Regions from separate parts of the Sulfitobacter sp. M85 genome, predicted to be linked through region 2. Evidence: riboswitches for the same ligand, from Rfam matches in the RefSeq annotation. Region 2 holds a riboswitch; the other holds the start of a gene.
The links. A riboswitch is a leader RNA that binds a small molecule or an ion and turns the genes downstream of it on or off. The one in region 2 is predicted to bind thiamine pyrophosphate.
Positions count from the first base shown of each region.

Region 1: another riboswitch for thiamine pyrophosphate. It lies ahead of thiD (bifunctional hydroxymethylpyrimidine kinase/phosphomethylpyrimidine kinase); the one in region 2 lies ahead of thiB (thiamine ABC transporter substrate binding subunit).

Region 1 is NZ_JABECQ010000003.1:259,568-262,970, reverse strand. It holds gene HKX24_RS07475 (FAD-dependent oxidoreductase) at 1-601, opposite strand, end outside; gene thiD (bifunctional hydroxymethylpyrimidine kinase/phosphomethylpyrimidine kinase) at 594-1,397, opposite strand; TPP riboswitch at 1,466-1,562, opposite strand; gene HKX24_RS07465 (error-prone DNA polymerase) at 1,674-3,403, opposite strand, start outside.
Region 2 is NZ_JABECQ010000001.1:495,515-498,917, reverse strand. It holds gene HKX24_RS02500 (thiamine/thiamine pyrophosphate ABC transporter permease ThiP) at 1-823, opposite strand, end outside; gene thiB (thiamine ABC transporter substrate binding subunit) at 799-1,776, opposite strand; TPP riboswitch at 1,811-1,912, opposite strand; gene aroC (chorismate synthase) at 2,005-3,114, shown strand; gene HKX24_RS02485 (DMT family transporter) at 3,125-3,403, shown strand, end outside.

The sequences.
Region 1 (3,403 bases), on a different contig from region 2:
TCTCAGGCGCGCGCAGCAGGATCATCTCGCCGCGCACGGCACGCAAACCGGGCAGAGCGTCGCGGGCCACCATGCCGCGGCAGTCGATCACCGGGCCTGTGACCTCCGAAGGGGTGAGGGCCGTGGTCTTAACCGTCACGCCCTCGGCGGCCAGCGCATGGGTCAGGTCTTGCAGCGCTTGGCGCGGGTTCAGATGCGCTTCCTCGGCAAAGAACAACCCGCGGCGATGGCGCCCGGCGAGGTCCGGCTCACAGGCCGCGATGGCTTCGGCGTCGCAGGGGCTGTGGCTTTCGGTGCGGGCGGCGAAACGCTGCAATTCCGCGCGGTCCCGTTCGGGGGCGAGGACCAGCGTGCCCCGATGGGTGACTTCCGTGATCTCCCCCCATAGCGCCGCGGCACGCCGCCCATGGGTTACCACCGCAGGCTCGCTCAGCGCGCCTTCGCAAAAGGGGGCGAGCATGCCGCCCGCCCACCACGAACAGCCATGCGGCCCGGGCGGGCCTTTGCGGTCAACGAGCCGGGGCCGCAGCCCCTGCGCCAGACAGGCCCGCGCGGCCCAAAGCCCTGCCACGCCCGCGCCGATGATGGTGACATCACTCATGGGGCCAAACGCCGTGAAAATGATGGACCGGCCCGTGGCCATGGCCGATGTTGAGGGCGTCCGCCGCGGCAATGGCGCGTTGCAGATAGCTATGAGCGGCTCCCACCGCCTGCGGCAGAGGCAGGCCCCGCGCCAGACCGGCGGCAATGGCGGCAGAGAGCGTGCAGCCGGTGCCATGGGTGTTCGCCGTCTGCTGGCGGGGCGCGGAAAGGCGCAGGGTGTCGGTCTTGGAAATCAGCAGATCGACACAGGTCTCGCCCTTGCCATGGCCGCCCTTCATCAGCACCGCGCGCGGACCGAGCGACAGCAGCGCGCGGCCCTGCGCGAGCATCGTGGCCTCGTCGGTGGCTTCTTCTGTGTCCAGTAGCCGTGCGGCCTCGGGCAGGTTCGGCGTCAGCACATGGGCGCGGGGCAGCATCCGGGCGCGCAGGGTTTTGACCGCTTCGGCAGAGAGCAGCGCATCGCCGGATTTCGCCACCATCACCGGGTCGAGCACAATGGGCGCGGGGCAGTCGGCCAGCCCCTCGGCCACGGCGGAGATCGTGGCCGGATCGCCCAACATGCCGATCTTGATCGCGCCGATGGCCAGATCGTCAAAGACCGCCGCCATCTGCGCGCGGATCATCGCAGGCGCGATCATGGCGACCGCGGCGACGGCGCGGGTGTTCTGGGCGGTGACGGCGGTGAGCACGCTGGCCCCATAGACGCCAAGCGCGCTAAAGGTCTTGAGATCGGCCTGAATCCCCGCCCCGCCGCTGCTGTCGGACCCCGCAATCGTCAGTGCTTGAAACGCCATTCGGCCCCCCCATTCGTTAGATGGGCCGAGGGCATGGAGATACGGGGTAAACGACCGCCCGGATGGGGCTGATGCTTGCTTCCGTTCCCTACGCCGGTACGACCCGGATCAGGTTCGATGGGTCGGTTTTCACCTCTCAGCCTTGCGGCACCCCAACGGATTTCCGGCAGGCTAGCGAGGGGCGTTCAGAGGGTCAACAGGGGATCGGTTATTTATTTGTTTACTTTTTATATCAAGTAGTTGTGGTTCGTACCTCATGCATTGCATGAGGATTCGTTAATGAAAATCCCGCGATTTGGGGATCACCTTGGCATCGCGCGGGTGGCCGTGCATGGCCACCTGACCGGGCAGCGGATGGGTCGGGTGATCGCCGCGCGTCGTGATGCCGGGCATCGGTGCTTCCGATAGTGCTGCCAGCCGGTCGGAGCGGTTCTCGAGCCGGTCTGCCACGACATGGATCACCCGCCCGTCGGTCTGCACGCGCCCCTCCACGACCAGAAGCCTCGCCGACATGATCGTGGGGCGGTAGAGCTTGAACATGTTTGGCCAGATCACGAGGTTGGCGACGCCAAACTCATCCTCCAGCGTGATGAAACAGACCCCCTTGGCGCTGCCGGGTTTCTGGCGCACCAGCACAAGCCCCGCCAGTTTCACCCGCCGCCCGTGGCCCATGCGTGAAAGGTCCCGCGCTGAGGAGAACCCCTGCGCGGCAAGGCTGGCGCGGTAGAAGGACATCGGATGCGCCTTCAGCGACAGGCGCAGCGTCTGGTAATCGGCCACGACCTGTTCCGCCTTCGGCATCACCGGCAGATGCACCTCTGGTTCCGGGCCGCGGGCCGAGGCTTCGGCATGATCGAAGATCGGCAAGGCGGGCGCGTCGCGCAGCCCTTGGGCCTGCCAGAGCGCTTGGCGCCGGTCGACCCCCATGCTGCGCATCGTGTCGGCGGCGGCGAGCTGGCGGATCGCCTTGGCATCGAGACCCGCGCGGGTCTTGAGGTCTTCGACATCGGCGTAAGGCGCGTCGCGCCGGTCCATGATCCGCGCGCCGGCCTTTTCCTGCAGCCCGTCTACCATGCGCAGCCCCAGCCGCAGGGCAAAGCCATCGCCGCAGGGCTCCAGCGTGCAGTTCCAGTCCGAGAGGTTCACGTCGACGCCGCGCACCTCGACCTGATGCTCGCGCGCGTCGCGCACGATCTGGGCGGGCGCGTAAAACCCCATCGGCTGGGAGTTCAAAAGCGCACAGGCAAAGGCCGCCGGGTAGTGGCATTTCATCCATGACGAGACATAGACCAGCTTGGCGAAGCTCGCCGCATGGCTTTCGGGAAAGCCGTATTCGCCAAAGCCCTTGATCTGGTCGAAACAGCGCTGCGCGAAGACCGGATCGTAGCCGCGTTTGGTCATCCGGCCCACCATCTTGTCCTGCAGCTTTTCGATGGTCCCGCGCGAGCGGAAGGTGGCCATGGCCTTGCGCAGCTCGTTGGCCTCGGCGGGCGAGAACCGCGCCGCGTCGATGGAGATTTTCATCGCCTGTTCTTGAAAGATCGGCACGCCCAATGTTCGGCTGAGGATGCTGAACAGCTCGTCCTGCGGATAGGCCGGGCCGGGGGCGGGGTAGACGACGCTTTCCAGCCCCTGACGGCGGCGCAGGTAGGGGTGCACCATGTCGCCCTGAATGGGGCCGGGGCGGACGATGGCGACCTCGATCACCAGATCGTAGAAGACGCGCGGGCGCAGTTTCGGCAGCATCGCCATCTGCGCCCGGCTTTCGACCTGAAACACGCCAAGGCTGTCGCCCCGGCAGAGCATGTCGTAGGTGGGCCGCCCGGTGGCATCGTCCTCGTGATCCTCCACCGGGACCGTGGCCAGTTCCAGCGGGCGGTCGTAATGCGCCTCGATTAGGTCGAAACATTTGGCGATACAGGTCAGCATGCCGAGGGCGAGGATATCGACCTTGAAGATTTGCAGCGCGTCGATGTCGTCCTTGTCCCATTCGATGAAGCTGCGCT
Region 2 (3,403 bases):
CATCCCAGCGGCGCAGGGGGCGGTCCAACCCGCCGCCCAAGCTGATCGGCGGGATCAGCCAAAGCGCCGCCACCGCCGCCACACCCGCGACCACAAGCTGCACCACCGACAAAAGCGCCGCCCGCCCCAGGTCAAAATCAAACCGAAACGCCTGATAGATCGCCAATTCGATCGTCGTCGCCCGCGGCCCACCGCCCAGCGTCAAAGCCACGGCAAAACTGGTCAGGCAGATCACGAATATCAGCGCCGCCACGCCGGGCAGCACCTGCCGCAGCATTGGCCATTCCAGCGCCAGAAACAGCGCCCGCGGCGTCATCTGAAGCTGCCCCGCGAGCCGAAACCGCTCAGAAGGGATGCTCTGCCAGCCTTGCAGCAAAAGCCGCGTCGCCAGCGGCAGGTTGAAGAAGACATGCGCCAGAACCACGCCATGCAGCCCGTAGATCGACACCGGCGGCAGGCCAAGAGCCGCGCCAAATTGGTTCAGCACGCCCGACCGGCCAAAGACCGTCAGCAGCCCCAGCACCGCCACGATCACCGGCAGAATGAAAGGCGCGCCCAGCAACGTGATCAGCGCGCCGCGCCCCCAAAACCGCCGCCGCGCCAGCGCCCGCGCCACCGGCACGGCCAGCAGCACCGAAAGCACCGCCGACCAAACCGCCTGTGTCGCGGTAAACCGCACCGCCGCCCAATCCGCCGGGCCGAGCCCCGCACCCACATCGGCCGCCGCGAAGACGGCGACCAAAGCGGCAAGGATCAGCCCCGCGACTAGCGCGGCGGCGAAAAGCCCCGTCTTGCCGCTTAACGCGACAGCGCGGTCAGCCATTCGTCCAAAGCCTCCTCACGGAGCGCGGGGACCTCGTCGTTCGGCACTAACAGCGCCTTGTCGGGCTGGATCATGCCCTCGAACCCTGCGGGCAGACCGCCTTCGGGCGTCACGGCGGGATACATCCAGTTGGTCGTCGGCAGCACCGATTGCGCGGCATCAGAGACGAGGTATTGCAAGAACCGATCCGCCAGTTCCGGCTGATCCGACCCGGCAAGCTTCCCCGCCACTTCGATCTGCATGTAATGGCCCTCGTCGAACAGCGCCGCGGTCTTGCTGTCGTCCTCCTCCGCGATCAGGTGATAGGCCGGAGAGGTGGTGTAGCTCAGCACCATGTCGGCCTCGCCTTCGAGGAAGAGACCGTAGGCTTCGGACCACCCTTTGGTCACGGTCACGACATTGTCGGCCAGCCCCGCCCAAATCTCGGGCGCCTCATCGCCATAGGCCGCTTTGACCCACATCAGCAGCCCCAAACCGGGCGTCGAAGAGCGCGGGTCTTGGATCACGATTTTCAGATCGCTCTCGGTCAGCGCTTTGAAATTACCGGGCGCGTCCAGATCGGTGCCGTGGACAAAAGCGAAATAGCCCCAGTCATAGGGCACGAAAACTTCGTCTTCCCAAGTGATCGGCAGGTCATAGTCGGCCTGCAACCCGCTCGGCGCGAACAGTTCGGTCTCTTTCGCGGCGGCGACAAGGCTGGTGTCCAGCCCCAGCACGATATCCGCGTCGGACCGTGTGCCTTCAAGCTTGAGCCGCGCCAGCAAAGCCGCGCCATCGCCCATGCCGACGAATTTCAGATCGCAGCCGCATTCGGCCTCGAACCCCTCTTCGATGGCCGGGCCCGGCCCCCATTCGGTGACGAAACTGTCGTAGGTATAGACCGTCAATTCAGGCGTCTCGGCCCATGTGGCCGATGCGCCCATGACGCCCGCAGCAAGTGTAAGATACTTCATCGCATCCTCCTTTTGCGGCGAAAGGTAAAAGGTGGATGTCTGTCCTGACCTTCCCTCCGCCGGTGTTAACCGGTTCAGGTTCAACGGGTCCGCACAGCATGCGCATCTCAGCCCAAAGGCCCCCCGAGGTAGCGTCAGGGGTAGATCGGACCTGCACAATTGGCAAGGCAAATCCCCTTGAGGCAGGGCGCTGCCCCGGCTAAGGGTTTGACAACAGGAGGTCCGCCCATGTCGATCAACAGCTTTGGCCATCTTTACCGGGTCACCACATGGGGCGAGAGCCACGGGCCCGCCCTTGGGGCGACCATCGACGGCTGCCCACCCGGCGTGCCGATTGACGAAGGCATGATCCAGCAGTGGCTCGACAAGCGCAAACCGGGCCAGAACAAATACACCACGCAGCGGCGTGAGGCGGATGAGGTCCGGATCCTGTCGGGCACCTTCGAAGGGGTCACCACCGGCACGCCCGTGCAGCTGATGATCGAGAACACCGATCAACGCTCGAAAGACTACGGCGACATCAAGGACAAGTTCCGCCCCGGTCACGCCGACATCACCTATTTCCAGAAATACGGCATCCGCGACTATCGCGGGGGTGGCCGTTCCTCGGCCCGGGAGACCGCCGCGCGGGTGGCGGCGGGCGGTCTGGCGCGTGAGGCGATCAAGGCGCTGGCGCCGGAGCTTCAGATCACCGGCTACATGGTGCAAATGGGGCCGCATAAGATTGACCGCGATGCGTTCGATTGGGACCAAATCGACCAAAACCCCTTTTGGGTGCCGGATGCCAAGGCAGCGGCGGACTGGGCCGACTACCTCGACGGGCTGCGCAAATCGGGCAGCAGCGTCGGCGCGATCATCGAAGTGACGGCGCGCGGCGTGCCTGCGGGTCTCGGCGCGCCGGTCTATGGCAAGCTCGACACCGATCTGGCCGCCGCGATGATGAGCATCAATGCCGTCAAGGGCGTGGAGATCGGCGAGGGCATGTCGGCGGCGATGCTGACCGGCGAATTGAACGCCGATGAGATCACCATGGGGCCGGATGGGCCGGAATATTCCTCGAACCACGCGGGCGGCATCTTGGGCGGGATCAGCACCGGGCAGGATGTGGTGCTGCGCTTCGCGGTGAAGCCGACCTCCAGCATCCTGACCACGCGGCGCACAATCACGAAACAGGGCGAAGAGACCGAGATCATCACCAAGGGCCGCCACGATCCTTGCGTCGGCATCCGCGCGGTGCCGGTGGGCGAGGCGATGATGGCCTGCGTGCTGCTGGATCACCTGCTGCTGCATCGCGGACAGATTGGTCAGAACCGCGGCATAATTGGCCCCGAGGCGTGAGGATCAAAGCATGAAAGTCGATGATTTCTCCGCCCGCCCCGCCCTTGGTGTCGGACTGAAAATCACGGCGATCCTGCTTTTCACCTGCATGTCCGCGATCATCAAATCGCTGGCCGACGATGTCCCCGCCGGGGAGTCGGTCTTCTTCCGCTCCTTCTTTGCCATTCCAGTGATCCTGATCTGGCTGGCGCAGCGCGGCAAACTGAAAAGCGGGCTAAAGACGCAAAACCCGATGGGCCATGTCTGGCGCGGGCTCTTCGGCACCACGGCGATGGGGCTGACCTTTACC